Linked DNA regions of Ilumatobacter coccineus YM16-304. The protein of the gene in region 2 interacts with the protein of the main gene of each other region in a pairwise test. Links are inferred from orthologs where the notes say so. Each region holds a gene or a part of one and is shown on either strand. Other genes may lie near its edges.

Region 1 (5,430 bases), 1.3 Mb from region 2 along the record:
CTGGCCGCCGCTGCCGCCGACGAGATCGGCGACACCGGATGGGTCGTGACCAAAGAACAGATGCTCGACGACCACTGGTTCGGTCCCACCGTGTCGCCACCCATCCAGCGCCGACTCGGCGACGTCGCGCTCGTCGCGTCGAGCGACGTCAGCTACTTCGACCCGGCCGATTCGGGTCCGTTCGAGTTGGTGTGTCGCCACGGATCGTTGACCTCCGCCGAAGTCAACGTGCCGTTGCTTGGCCTGCTCGCCGAATGACGCGCTAGAACGGTCGCCATGTCCGAACCCTCCGACGACACGACCCCCGAAACCGGCATCGGCGAGCGCCCTGCTGCACTGTCGCCCGACGGCATCGAGCACCCGGCCGGCGACGACGCTCCCGACGCGGAGCACGCCGACAACGACTCCGGCGACGAGCCCGACGATGCCGACGAGCAGACCCCCGAGTCGGTCACCGAGCCCGGCAAGGTGATGCGCATCGGGTCGATGATCAAGCAGCTGCTCGAAGAAGTGCGGGCCGCCGATCTCGACCAGGCGAGCCGGGAGCGGCTCGCCGAGGTGTACGAGCGTTCGATCGTCGAGCTGTCGGGAGCGCTGTCGCCCGACCTGCAAGAAGAGCTCCGCAACCTGGCGCTCCCGTTCGAGCACGACGAAGTGCCGAGCGACGCCGAACTCCGCGTGGCCAAGGCACAGCTCGTCGGCTGGCTCGAAGGCCTCTTCCACGGCATCCAGGCCAGCCTGATGGCCCAGCAGCTCGCCGCCCAACAGCAGCTCCAGCAGATGCGTGAGCTCCCCGGCCAGTCGGGCCAGGGCCCGGCGGGCCGCCCCGGGCAGCCCAACGCGCCGCAGCCCCCGCCCCAGACCGGCACGTACCTCTGACCAGCGCGGTCGATGGGGCGCCGTCGAAGCGCCCAGTGGCTGGACGGGCGCCGCTGCGCAATTCGTCACCGTTCGTGTCGAGCACGTGATCGACTGACCCGCTCGACCCGCTATCTTCAAACCACAGCTTTGTAAGCCCTCGTCCCATGGCCGATTCCTTCACGCACCTCCACGTCCACACCGAATTCTCGATGCTCGACGGAGCGTCGCGCCTCGACGAGATGGTGGCCAAAGCCGTCGAAGACGGGCAGCCAGCGATCGGCATGACCGACCACGGCAACATGTACGGCACGCTCGACTTCTACAAGGAGTGCAACAAGCAGGGGATCAAGCCGATCATCGGCACCGAGGCCTACATGGCCCACGAGCACCGTTCCGAGCGGCCGACCCGACGTGGTCGCGTCGACGACTCCGGTGGTGAGACCGAGGGCGGCAAGAAGCTCTACTACCACCTGATCCTGCTCGCCGAGAACAACACCGGCTACAAGAACCTCATCCAGCTCTCGTCAAAGGCCTTCATGGAGGGCTACTACTACAAGCCGCGGATGGACTTCGAGCTGCTCGAACAGCACTCCGAAGGCCTCATCGCGACGAGTGCCTGCCTCGGTGGCCACGTGCTGCAGGCGCTGATGCAGGGCCGCGACGAACAAGCCCTGGAGCACGCTGCCCGGTTGCAGGACATCTTCGGACGCGACAACTTCTTCATCGAACTCCAAGACCACGGCATCCCCGAGCAGCATCAGACCAATCCGAAGCTGATGGAGATCGCGAAGAAGATCAGAGCGCCCCTGCTCGCGACCAACGACAGCCACTACGTCCACCGAGACGACCACGAGAGTCACGACGCACTGCTGTGCGTGCAGACCGGCTCGCTGATGTCGGACCCGAACCGGTTCAAGTTCTCCGGTACCGATCACTACCTGAAGACCGCCGCCGAGATGCGGTATCTGTTCCGCGAGGTTCCGACGGCTTGTGACAACAGCCTGTGGATCGCTGAACGGTCAAATGTCGAGATCGAGTTCGGCAAACCGCTGCTGCCGAACTTCCCGCTCCCCGAGGGTTTCGACAGCGACGCCGACTACCTCACGCACCTCACGATGGACGGTGCGAAGAAGCGGTGGGGCGAGAACATCCCGGTCGAGGCCCAGGAACGCCTCGCCTATGAACTCAAGGTCATCAACGACATGGGGTTCGCGTCGTACTTCCTGATCACCTGGGACCTCATCAAGTACGCCCGCGACAACAACATCCGAGTCGGCCCCGGCCGTGGCTCGGCCGCCGGCTGTGCGGTGGCGTACTGCCTCTGGATCGTCGACATCGACCCGCTCAAATACGATCTGCTCTTCGAACGGTTCCTCAACCCGAGCCGTGTCTCGATGCCCGACATCGACATGGACTTCGAGACCCGATACCGGGAAGACATGATCCGCTACGCCGCCGAGCGGTACGGACGCGAACACGTCGCGCAGATCATCACCTTCGGCTCGATCAAGGCGCGCAACGCCGCCAAGGACGCCGCTCGTGTGCTCGGTTACCCCTATGGCATGGGCGACAAGATCGCCAAAGCGATGCCGCCGATGGTGATGGGGCGTGACACACCACTGAAGTACTGCTTCGAGGATCACCCGAAGTACGCCGACGGCTACAAGGCCGCCGCCGACCTCCGGGCGATGTACGACACCGATCCCGACGTCAAGAAGGTGCTCGACGTCGCTCGCGGGCTCGAGGGACTGAAACGATCCGACGGCATCCACGCCGCTGCTGTGGTCATCACCAAGGATCCGGTCACCGAATACGTGCCGATCCAACGCAAGCCGACCGCGGGCATGGACCCCGAGGACGCGCCGGTCGTCACGCAGTACGAGATGCACGGCGTGGAAGACCTCGGCCTGTTGAAGATGGACTTCCTCGGGCTGCGCAACCTCGACGTCATCTCCGACGCCGAGCAGATGATTCGTGCGCGCGGCAATCCCGACCTCGATGTCGAGAAGGTGCCGCTCGACGACAAGGCGACCTACGAGTTGCTGTCGCGCGGCGACACGATTGGCATCTTCCAGCTCGAGTCCCCACCGATGCGTCAGCTCCTCAAGGCCATGGAGCCGAAGACGTTCGAGCACATCGCTGCTGTGCTCGCGCTGTACCGACCCGGTCCGATGTCGGTCAACATGCACTACGACTACGCCGACCGGATGAACGGTCGCCAGGAGGTCACGTACTTCCACCCGGATGCCGAGGAGGTGCTCGGAGACACATACGGCCTGATGATTTATCAGGAGAGTGTGATGCGGGTCGCGCAGCACTTCGCGGGCTACACGCTTGCCGAAGCCGACAACCTGCGCAAGGCGATGGGCAAGAAGGTGCGCGAGGTGATGGCCGCGGCCCGTAACGGCTTCGAAGAGGGCGTGGTCAACACCGGCTACGACAAGCAGATGGGTGTCGAACTGTTCGACATCATCGAGAAGTTCGCCGACTACGCCTTCAACAAGAGCCACACGTTCGGGTACGGGCTGGTCACGTACCAGACGGCCTACCTCAAGGCGCACTACCCGGTCGAGTACATCGCCTCGTTGCTCACCAGCGTCAAGAACAACCTCGACAAGGCGGCCACGTACTTGGCCGACTGCCGTTCGATGGGCATCAAGGTGCTGCCGCCCGACGTCAACCGTTCGCTGATGAACTTCGGTGCGTTGTCGCCCGACGAGCTGCCGCCCGACGTCACGCTGCCGATCGGGAGCCCCGGTGCCATCACGTTCGGACTCTCTGCGGTGCGCAACGTCGGCGAAGCACTCGTCGAGCTGCTGATCGCCGAACGCGAGGAGAACGGTCAGTTCACGAGTTTCCACGACTTCGTCGAGCGCGTGCCCGAACAGGTGCTCAACAAGCGCACCATCGAGTCGCTCATCAAGGGCGGCGGGTTCGACACGCTCGGCCACGACCGTCGGGCCCTGCTCACGGTGTTCGAACACATCATCGACACCACGGTCAAGCGGCGACGCGAGGAGGAGAAGGGCGTCATGTCGTTGTTCGGCGACTACGGCGACGATGCCGACTCGTCGGGCGCCGGCGACACGTTCAGCGAACGCACGCCGATCCCGGAGAACATGGAGTTCGACAAGTCGGAGAAGCTCCGTTTCGAGAAGGAGATGCTCGGGCTCTACGTGTCCGATCACCCGCTGTTCGGTGTGGAGGCAGCGCTGCGGCGCAAGGTCGAACACAACCTGATCGACCTGCCCAACATGGAAGACGGCGCGGCGGTCGTGGTGGGCGGCATCATCACCAACCTGGCTCGTAAGTTCACGAAGAAGGGCGACCAGATGGCCGTCTTCGTGCTTGAGGATCTCGATGCGTCGATCGAGGTGACGATCTTCCCGCGCACGCTCGCCGAACAGGGCCACAAGCTCGAAGACGACCTGATCGTGTCGGTGAAGGGACGCCTCGACCGTCGCGACGAGTCGCGCTTCGGCATCATCGGCCAGACGATCACGGTGTTGCAGGGGCTCGACGACGGCCCGGCGGCGCCGTTGCGTCTGCGTCTGCCGGCGAGTTCGCTCGACGAGTTGAAGGTGCAGCGGCTCAAGCGCATCCTCAACGAGCATCCGGGCGAGTCGGTGGTGATGGTCGATCTCGGTCAGGGCAAGATCCTGAAGCTCGCCGACGAGTTCCGCGTCGACCTCGACCGCTCGGTCGGCGAACTCCGCATGGCCTTCGGCCACGAAGCCGTCCTGCTCTAGCGCGCCCAGACCCCGGGGGCCCCGACCACGGCCGCGTGTCCATTCACCCGTCACTCTGGTGCGGCGCGGGACATCTGGCTGCACTCGGGTGAAACGCGCGGGAGATCTGACTCCGTCATGAATCGTTCCGATGGACGCTCCAGGCAACGTCGCTTCGCTCGTTGCGCCGCTTTCTTGCTCGCTTCGCTCGACCTGACGCATCCAATGACGCGCGGGAGTTCCCGTGGTGCGCGGCCGGCGCCGGGAGCATCAGCGACCAAGGCTGGCTCGACGGCGATCAGACGTGGTGTCCGACGAGTTGGTCTGAGCCGTCGACAGAGAGAAGCGGTACAATGGAACTAATGGCTCTTGATGTTGTGACAAATGACGCATCGGCGTTGGAAGACACCGACCTTGACGATTTGGCGTCGATGGACGATGCGTTCAGCGCCGGAGAGCTGTCGAAGGCTCGAGAGGACTGGGTGTTGATCACCACGGCCCGTTTCGGCTCGGCGCTGCATGGTTTCACGTTCTCGACGCTCGAACGCATCGGTGGCACGCCGTGCGTGTTGATCGGTCTGATGAGCGTGAAGCGCACCAGCAAGCGTGATCAGGTCCTGCGTGGTCTGATGGGCGAGGCGTACCACCGGGCGCTCATGGCATTCCCCGACGAAGACGTCGTGGTCGGGTGTCGTTTCATCAACGCCGATGCTCGTGAAGCGTTCAAGGATCTCGACGACGTGACGCCGTCGCCGGGCGAGAACGCGGTCGGCGAAGAACGGGCGTGGGGCCGTCGCCTCGCGAAGCGGTTCGGTATCGACAAGAAGTACGACGCGAAGAC
Region 2 (4,172 bases):
TCGCCGTCGCCCTGTCGGACGAGTGCGCCGTCGGCCACGATGTCGGCGTCAGCCGATCCGGCGTCGTCGGAGCCGCGCATGACGGCGAAGCCGACGAAGCCGAGCACACCGACGGCGACCACGGCGAGCGCCGTGACCAACATGTTGCGGCCGCCACGAGGCGCCGCGGTGGTCGCGGTCGGAGGTGTGTCGGCCGGGGGCGGTGCCGTTGCGGGCGACGCCACCTGGGCCAGTGCGACCGGAGCGGTCTGCACGACCGCCGTGTGCGGCGACGACACCGTCGGCGTCGGGGGTGGCGGCGGAACCGGCGATGGCGCGGGGGTCGGAGTCACGGCCGGTGCGGCCGAGAGCGATGAAGCCGATGGCACGGCGGCGGCCGGCGGAACGGTCACGGCTGGCGGAACGGTCACGGCTGGCGGAACGGTCACGGCTGGCGGAACGGCCGTCTGCGGAACGGTCATGGTCCCTGCCACCACCACCGGCGGTGGTGGAGACGAGGCTGACTCGGCGTCGGCCGGTGCCGGAACCGGCGCGGGTTCGAACGACGGGTGCAGCGGATTCCACGTCAGCGGAGCGGGCACCGCGACCGGCGACACCGGAGCGGTCGGCGCCGAAACTGCAGGAGTTGCGGGCGTCGTGGGCGTTGCGGCGAGTGTTTCCAGCCTCGCCGGAACGACGGGCGGAGGAGGCGGCAACGGAGTAGAGGTCGATTTGTTCACCGAGAACTATCGTCGGTACGACTGACAAACTTGAGCGACCGCATCAGATCGGTGGCTCAGGGTGGTCAGGCGTCGCCGAGAATGTTCTCCAAGAAGAACTGGATCCGACGATTCAACCGACGACCCTCCACCGTGCCGTTGTCGGCAATCGGCTCCGACTCACCAGCGCCAACCGTCGACAAACGATCCCCATCAACACCACGATCCACGAACCACTGCTTCACCGCACCAGCACGCTCCTGCGACAACACCAGATTGGTCGCCTCGGAACCGCGATCATCGGTGTGCCCCACGATCGTGATCGTCATCGACGGACGAATCGTCAACAACGCCAGCCCCTGGTTCAACAACCCCTCACTCTCCGACAAGATCACCGCACTGTCGGTCTGGAAGTTGATCGTGTCCTCCACCGTCACATTGCCCAGATTCGGATCGCCCGCTGCCGGGTCGACCACATAGTCGTTGAACACGTTCTCCGCACCCAACACCTCAGCCGCCAACGCCTCGATCTCCGCACCAGCCTCCACACTCGGCACCGCACCCTCCAAGAAGATCTGACCACCACGAACCACCGCACGCGACTCCGCTGGTTCATCGGCGTCGCCCGCGTCTCCGGCATCGTCAGCCGCCACGGGATCCTCATCGTCGGCGGGATCCTCATCGTCGGCGGGGTCCTCGTCTCCGGCCGGTTCCTCGTCCCCGGCGGGCTCGTCGCCGGCAGGTTCGTCGCCGGCGGGCTCGGCACCATCTGCGGGGTCCGTGTCTTGCGCTGCCGTGGTGGGCGTTTCGGCGGCCTCGGCGGTCGGATCGGCAGCGGCGTCGGAGGGCTCGTCGCTGTCGTCCACCGACGTCACCGGTGACGTCGACGGCGTCTCGTCGGTCGATGCGATCCGTTGCTCGCCACCGTCGTCGTCGGCGAGCAGCGTCACGATGCCGACGACCGCGAGCCCGAGCAGCGCCAGCACGCCGATCGCCGCCAACGCCCACACGAGGCGCGGTGGGCGGCCGTTCGTGGGCGACGGCGCGGTCGCTGCCGCAGTGATGGCCACGGGCTGTGGCGGCGGAGGAGGCGGTGGTGGCGGGGGTGGCGGCGGGGCGGGCGGCGGCGGCGGCGGCGTGGGAGTGCCGGTCATCGCGACGCTCCCTGGTCTCGGCCCGGCCCACCCATGACGCCACGATACGACAGCGCACCGACTCGACGAACGCGAGGCGCGTGCAGGGTTCGTCAGGCTCGGGGCGATTTTCGCGCGTCGCGTCACGGGCTGCAGTGACGCGACCGTGGCGTGTCGCGGTGCGTGGCGATCGGTTGACGAGAACCAGACGATCGGTGGCGTCGGCCGGCGGACGCTACCGGCTCCGGAACGCGACGGAGCCCGGCGGTCTCCCGCCGGGCTCCGTTCGAATTTCAGCTCATGAGAGCGCAGCGCTCGCACGACCGACGAGCGGTCGACGAACGCCGGCGATCACTTGAGTTCGACGTCTGCGCCGACCTCTTCGAGCTTGGCCTTGGCGGCCTCTGCATCTTCCTTGCTGGCCTTCTCCATGAGCGGCTTGGGGGCGCCGTCGACGAGGTCCTTGGCGTCCTTGAGGCCGACACCGAGCAGGTCCTTGACGACCTTGACGACCTGGATCTTCTGGGCGCCGGCGCCGTTGAGGATCACGTCGAACTCGCTCTGCTCTTCGCCACCACCGGCGTCGCCGCCAGCTGCGGGGGCGCCGGCTGCTGCGACGGCCACGGGGGCTGCAGCGGTGACGTCGAACTTCTCTTCGAAGGCGTCGAGGAGCTCTTTGAGCTCGATCACGGTCAGTGCGGAAATTGCGTCGAGGATTTCATCCTTGGACATGGTGTTCTCTCTTTCGATTCGTGCTGGTCATCCAGCAGTTCAGTTCTGTTGGCATCGAAACCCGGACGCCGCGCTCGTCTCGCGAGCACTCACGTGCAGGGTTTCGGGGATCAGGCAGCTTCTTCTTGCTGCTGGATGAGGGCGTTGAGGCCGTATGCGAAGTTGCGGGGCATCGCCTGGAGCAGACCGGCGGTCTTGACCAGGGGTGCTTGCAGTGCTCCGGCGAACTTCGCCAGCAACACATCGCGGGGCGGGAGATCCGCCAGGACCTTCAGATCGTCGGCCGACATGATGGTTTCACCCATGATGCCGCCCTTGACGACCAGTGCCGGTGTGGCCTTGGCCTGCTCGGTGAGCGCCTTCGCTGCGGCGGCGACGTCGCCGCTCACGAACGTGAGCGCCGTCGGGCCGACGAGGTGTTCGTGAAGCCCTTCCATTCCGGCGGCCGTGGCCGCCAGCTTGACGAGGGTGTTCTTGTACACCTTGTGTTCTGCGCCGGCTTCACGAAGCGGCTTCCGCAGGTCAGCGAACTGGCTCACGGTCAGGCCTCGGTAGTTGGTCACGAACACTGCGGATGCTGCTTCGAGCTTCGCTGTGACTTCTTCGACCACCGCCACCTTGTCGGGGCGTGGTGCGTTTCCTTCTGACATGTGCATTCCTCCTTTCGCTGCAACTCGGGGTGCTCGCATTTCCGAATGCGAACACCGTCGAGGAGCGCATCGCCGAAGCGATGTTTCTTCGAAGGCATGCACCTCGGTTGGCGGAACGATGTTCCATTAGCCACGCCGTCACTCACGTGCGGTGTGGACCAACTGTCTTCGGGCGAGAACCGTGTACTTGTCACGGAAAGGCTAGAGGCTGACGAACGAATCGCCTACTCCGGTGCGCACGTGGTGGGCCCGGCTTGACAAGACCACCGCCCTGGCTCGCCCGTCTACGAGGCCAGCGGCGGTCGGTCTGTCAGCGGCTCCGAACCGTGCCCCGAGTGGGCCACACCTCAAGAACGACAGTGAGTATGCCAGATCTGGCGAGGGCTGCGCACCTCTCGGGCTGACAATTGTTGGCGAGATCCCTGACGAATTCGCCGTCGACGTCACCGTCGAACGAGATCACCGGTGTACGGGATCACCGGTGTACGAGGCCGGCGTCGAGCAACGTCAGTGGCGATCGAGCGAACGGAGGCAATCGGCCGCTTGCTCGACATAGATCGGTGCGCGAGCACGCTCGGCCGAGGTCAACGCTCGACCGGCGAGCGCCTTCGCCCGCTCGATGTCACCGAGGAGTTCGGCGAGTCGGGCCGACGCGAGGTCGATCGGGCCCATGGTGCAGGTGCCGACGAACGCCCACAGACCCGACCATGCGTCGAGCTCGGAGGCCAGCAGTCGAGCGATGTCGACGGCGCCGATGGTCGCCGCCGCCAACGACGCCGCGTGGAGCGCGCCGTTGAAGGTGTAGTCACGATCGAGTACGGCGAAGTCGTCGGCCACGACGATGTCGAGGTGTCGACGCGCTCGCTTCGCGTCGCCGGCGTCGGCTGCGGCCAACGCCAACACGGCGTGCCACGCGCCGATCGCGTCACCGCCCTCGACGATCGACGCCACCGTGTCGA
Region 3 (4,244 bases), 1.7 Mb from region 2 along the record:
CACGCGCTCTACGGATTCAGCACGATCTTCGCGGTGGCGATCCTCTACAGCTACCGCAACAGCCCGTTCATCGCCGACAAGCTCCACCTGCTGTACGGGCTCGGCAGCCTGTTCATCATGGGCCTGGGCATCCGCTCGCTGTTCCTCGACGGCGTGGCGACCGAGGTCGGCCTGGCCGTGCTGACCGTGCAGACCTGGACGTTGCCGTTCAGCTGACCGCGGTCGGAAGCTTGGTCGGGTCCCAGTTGAGCTCGACCAGGCCACGCTCGCACGCGTAGCGGTCGGTCATGCCGGCGACGTAGGCCACCGCGGCGGTGATCGACTCCTGCGAACCGGCCTCGATGAGGTCGAGTGGGACGCCGTCGCCGAGGGCGGCGCGAGCGGTGGCCGACGGAATGGCGTGCGGCCGGTCGGCGTAGTGCTCGACGAGCGCCCGCAGCAGCGCGATGACGGCGTCGGCCTGCTGGGTGCTCGCCGGGCGCAGATAGACGTGCTCGTAGTTGAACGAGCGGAATGCGGCGAGCGCCTCGGCGATGTCGGGCGTCATCCCGATGCGGCCGGTCGACATGGTGGCCGTGATCATCGCTCGGACGAACGTTCCGAGTTGGGTACTGCGATCTCGTCCGCAGCGCTCGGCGACGATGTCGGGCAGCATGCCCGGGGTGACGATGCCGGCGGCTGCGGCATCTTCGAAGTCGTGACAGACGTAGGCGATGCGGTCGGCCCACGACACGACTTCACCCTCGGGGGTCTGCGGTGCGGGGAGGCTCCACGAGTGGTTGCGAATGCCGTCGAGGGTCTCGGCGCACAGGTTGAGCGGCTGCAACGTGACGTCGGCGCCCCAGGGTGCGTGGTCGAACCCGTCGGGCAGGTACGGCGACAGCGCGTCTTCGCTGGCGTGCCCTCCCGGACCGTGTCCGCAGTCGTGGCCGATCGCCATCGCCTCGGCCAGCGGCACGTTGAGGCTCAGTGCCTGCGCAATCGAACGGGCGACCTGGGCGACTTCGAGCGCGTGGGTCATGCGGTTGCGCTGGTGGTCGCCGGGGAACACGAACACCTGGGTCTTGCCGGCCAGGCGCCGGAACGCCGAGTCGTGCAGGATGCGGTCTCGGTCGCGCTCGAAGCAGGTGCGATACGGGTCGGGCTCCTCCTCGTGGGCGCGGTTTCCGGCGCCGACGGCACGCGTGCCGTTGGAGGCGAGCAACGTGCCCTCGAGGTCTTCGCGTGCCTCGCGGGTCATGATGTGGGCTTCGCCGACCGTCGCATGCGAGTCGCGGTGCGCCACGACGACCTGTTCGCCGAGTTCGTGGCCGGACATGGTCGATGCCCAGCGATCGGCACGCTCGGCGGCGTCGTCAGCGAACGGGAGATCGTCCATGAGGCAACGATATGCCCGCCCGCTCCGATCCCCGCGCACCAACCTGGTTACATCGCTCCGGGAGCGATGTAACCAGGTTGGCGTCAGGAGCGTGGGTCGGCCGCCCTAGCCTGATGGGATGTCGCAGTTCGTTGACGAATGCCAATTGAACGTCAAGGGCGGCGATGGTGGCGCGGGCTGCATCAGCTTCCGGCGTGAAGGCCCCGTCGTGATGGGCGGTCCGAACGGCGGCGACGGTGGCGACGGTGGCGACATCTGGCTCGTCGCCGACCACAACGTCGCGTCGCTCCTGGCCTTCCGTGACCATCCGCATCGCAAAGCCGAGCGCGGCGTGCACGGCAAGGGCAAAGACATGCACGGCCGCCGCGGCGAGTCGCTCGAGATCAAGGTGCCGATCGGCACCAAGTGCAGCGATCTGTACACCGGCGAGGTGCTCGCCGAACTGAACAACCAGGGCGACCGGTGGCTCGCGGCAGCGGGCGGGCGCGGTGGACGTGGCAATGCGAAGTTCCTGTCGAACAAGCGCCGCGCCCCGAGCTTCGCCGAGCAGGGCGAACACGGCGAAGAGCGTTGGCTCAAGCTCGAACTGCGCCTCATGGCCGACGTCGCACTCGTCGGGTTCCCCAACGTGGGCAAGTCGACGCTGATCAGCGTCATCTCCGCGGCGAAACCGAAGATCGCGAACTACCCGTTCACCACGCTCGAACCGAACCTCGGGGTCGTCAGCATCGACGACAACACCGAGTTCGTCGTCGCCGACATCCCGGGCCTCATCGAAGGTGCCAGCGAAGGCAAGGGGCTCGGCCACCAGTTCCTGCGCCACGTCGAACGGGCCCGCGTCCTGTGCCTCATGGTCGATCTCGCCCCGACCGACGGGGTGTGGCCCCAAGATCAGGTGGCCACGCTGCTCGACGAACTCGGCAGCTACCAACCCGACCTCCTCGACCGACCGCGCCTCGTCGTCGGCACGAAGGCCGACATGGTGCAGCCCGACGACCTCGAGATCCTCGAGTGGACCGGCGACACCGTCTCGGCCATCACCGGCCAGGGGGTGCGGGAGTTGGTCGGCAAGATGGCAGCGCTCGTCCACGACGCCCGCCAGGAGGTCGAACACGAAGACGGCCTCATCGTCATCCGGCCCGAAGCGAGCGGGGCGATCGTCGAGCGCCTCGACGACAACGAGTTCCGCCTCGTCGGCCGAGACGTCGAGCGAGCCGTTGCGCTCAACGACGTCACCACCCCCGAGGCGCTCGCCTACATCGACTACCGCCTCGAACGACTCGGTGTGCCCAAGATGCTCAACCGAGCCGGCGCACGCGAAGGCGACATCATCTGGATCGGCGAGTTCAGCTTCGAGTACGTCCCGCTCGTCTGAGCTGGTGTGACACGAAACGCATCCACGTCGCTCGGCCACGCTGACGCCAGAATGAGCTCATGAGAATCGTCGCGAAGATCGGTACGGCGTCGATCACGACCGATGCCGGCGTGATCGACACCGCAGCGATCGCGCGCCTCGCCGACGAGGTCGCCGCGCTGAAGGCCGGCGGGCACGACGTGATCGTCGTGTCGTCGGGTGCAGTCGCTGCCGGACTCGCTGTGCTCGACATGACGCAACGGCCGTCCGACATCCAGACGGTGCAGGCGGTGTCGGCGGTCGGTCAGAGCCGTCTGGTCGAGGCGTACAACATCGAGTTCGCCCGACACTCGCTCATCGGCGCCCAACTGCTCGTCGACTCGATGGACTTCGTCGAGCGCACGCAGTACCTGCACCTGCGCACCACGATCGACCGGTTGCTCGATCTCGGCTGCGTGCCGATCGTCAACGAGAACGACGCCATCGCCAACGACGAACTCCGCTACGGCGACAACGACCGGATCGCGGCGATGATCGCGAACAGCGTCAACGCCGACGTGCTGGTGTTGCTCACCGACATGGACGGTGTGTTCACCGCTGATCCCCGAACCGACTCGACGGCGACGCTCATCCCCTTCATCCGAGCCGACGACCCGTTGCTGTCGATCTCGGCCGACTCGGGTGGCAGCGGACGGGGGAGTGGCGGCATGGCGAGCAAGCTCACCGCTGCTCGCATGGCCTCGTGGTCGGGCGTGCGGTGCGTGATCGCCCGAGCCGCCCGGCGTGGCGTGCTGCAAGGTGCGGTGTCGGACGAGCTCGTCGGCACCACGTTCGCTCCGCACGAACGCACGCTGTCGGCTCGCAAGCTCTGGATCGCGTTCGCCGCCGAAGTGGCCGGCGTGGTGCAGGTCGACGAGGGTGCTCGTCAGGCGTTGATCGATCGGCCCAACAGCTTGCTGCCCGCGGGCGTGGTGGCAGCGACCGGAGACTTCGCCGCACGCGACGTGGTCGACGTGGTGAGTGCCGACGGAGAAGTGTTCGCTCGGGGCATCGCGTCGATGTCGGCCGCCGCCGTCAGCGAGTTCGGTGGTCGCCGCACGGCCGACATCCCCGAGGGCTACAACGAGGTCGTCCATCGTGACGACCTCGTCGTGCTCTCACTCGGTCTGAGCGCCGCACGGCGCTGAGCAGATCAGCCTTCTGACGGCTGAGCCTGAGCTTCGCTCGACTCGGCGGTGACCTCGGCGGTCGCCGAATCGAGGCCGAGTTCGGCACGGAGCTCCGACAGGCGGCTCTGCGCTGCCACGTTGGCCGTGGCCTGCTCGATCTCGAGCACGCGGCTCTCGACGGTGACCTCGCTGAGCTCGGACTTCGCCTTGGCCTTCGCGTAACGAGCCTCGATCTTCTCCTGCACCTCGTTGAACGTCGGCACGTCTTCGCCGACCGTCTCGGTGAGCGCCGACATCGCCTTGTTCATCTCTTCCTGCATGTTCGCCTGATCGAGCTGGCTCA

What was found. The genes of interacting proteins can lie anywhere in the genome.
Region 1: the proteins of rplL (region 2) and dnaE interact in binary tests that used the Escherichia coli proteins (3 or more experiments, as listed by UniProt). The link is inferred for Ilumatobacter coccineus YM16-304 from one-to-one orthologs.
Region 3: the proteins of rplL (region 2) and obgE interact in binary tests that used the Escherichia coli proteins (3 or more experiments, as listed by UniProt). The link is inferred for Ilumatobacter coccineus YM16-304 from one-to-one orthologs.

Annotation. Positions count from the first base shown.
Region 1 is NC_020520.1:2,176,152-2,181,581, forward strand. What follows is about bases 709-4,810. They hold dnaE (DNA polymerase III subunit alpha), read left to right. Parts: upstream 709-1,025; coding sequence 1,026-4,610; downstream 4,611-4,810. Other genes in these bases: YM304_RS09805 (proteasome activator), read left to right, coding at 709-879; YM304_RS09815 (hypothetical protein), read left to right, coding at 4,772-4,810. Also shown: YM304_RS09800 (alkaline phosphatase family protein), read left to right, coding at 1-258; more of YM304_RS09805, read left to right, coding at 277-708; more of YM304_RS09815, read left to right, coding at 4,811-5,430. UniProt on the Escherichia coli protein: DNA polymerase III is a complex, multichain enzyme responsible for most of the replicative synthesis in bacteria. This DNA polymerase also exhibits 3' to 5' exonuclease activity. The alpha chain is the DNA polymerase catalytic subunit.
Region 2 is NC_020520.1:890,599-894,770, reverse strand. The notes cover bases 874-3,717. They hold rplL (50S ribosomal protein L7/L12), read right to left. Parts: upstream 2,564-3,717; coding sequence 2,183-2,563; downstream 874-2,182. Other genes in these bases: rplJ (50S ribosomal protein L10), read right to left, coding at 2,674-3,213; YM304_RS25505 (hypothetical protein), read left to right, coding at 1,650-1,889; YM304_RS21935 (OmpA family protein), read right to left, coding at 874-1,564. Also shown: YM304_RS21940 (OmpA family protein), read right to left, coding at 1-143; YM304_RS04015 (hypothetical protein), read left to right, coding at 133-744; more of YM304_RS21935, read right to left, coding at 785-873; YM304_RS03995 (ATP-binding protein), read right to left, coding at 3,721-4,172. UniProt on the Escherichia coli protein: The binding site for several of the GTPase factors involved in protein synthesis (IF-2, EF-Tu, EF-G and RF3). Is thus essential for accurate translation.
Region 3 is NC_020520.1:2,614,109-2,618,352, forward strand. Bases 709-3,624 are described here. They hold obgE (GTPase ObgE), read left to right. Parts: upstream 709-1,496; coding sequence 1,497-2,753; downstream 2,754-3,624. Other genes in these bases: YM304_RS11735 (HD domain-containing protein), read right to left, coding at 709-1,318; proB (glutamate 5-kinase), read left to right, coding at 2,813-3,624. Also shown: YM304_RS11730 (hypothetical protein), read left to right, coding at 1-216; more of YM304_RS11735, read right to left, coding at 209-708; more of proB, read left to right, coding at 3,625-3,919; YM304_RS11750 (PspA/IM30 family protein), read right to left, coding at 3,925-4,244. UniProt on the Escherichia coli protein: An essential GTPase which binds GTP, GDP and possibly (p)ppGpp with moderate affinity, with high nucleotide exchange rates and a fairly low GTP hydrolysis rate.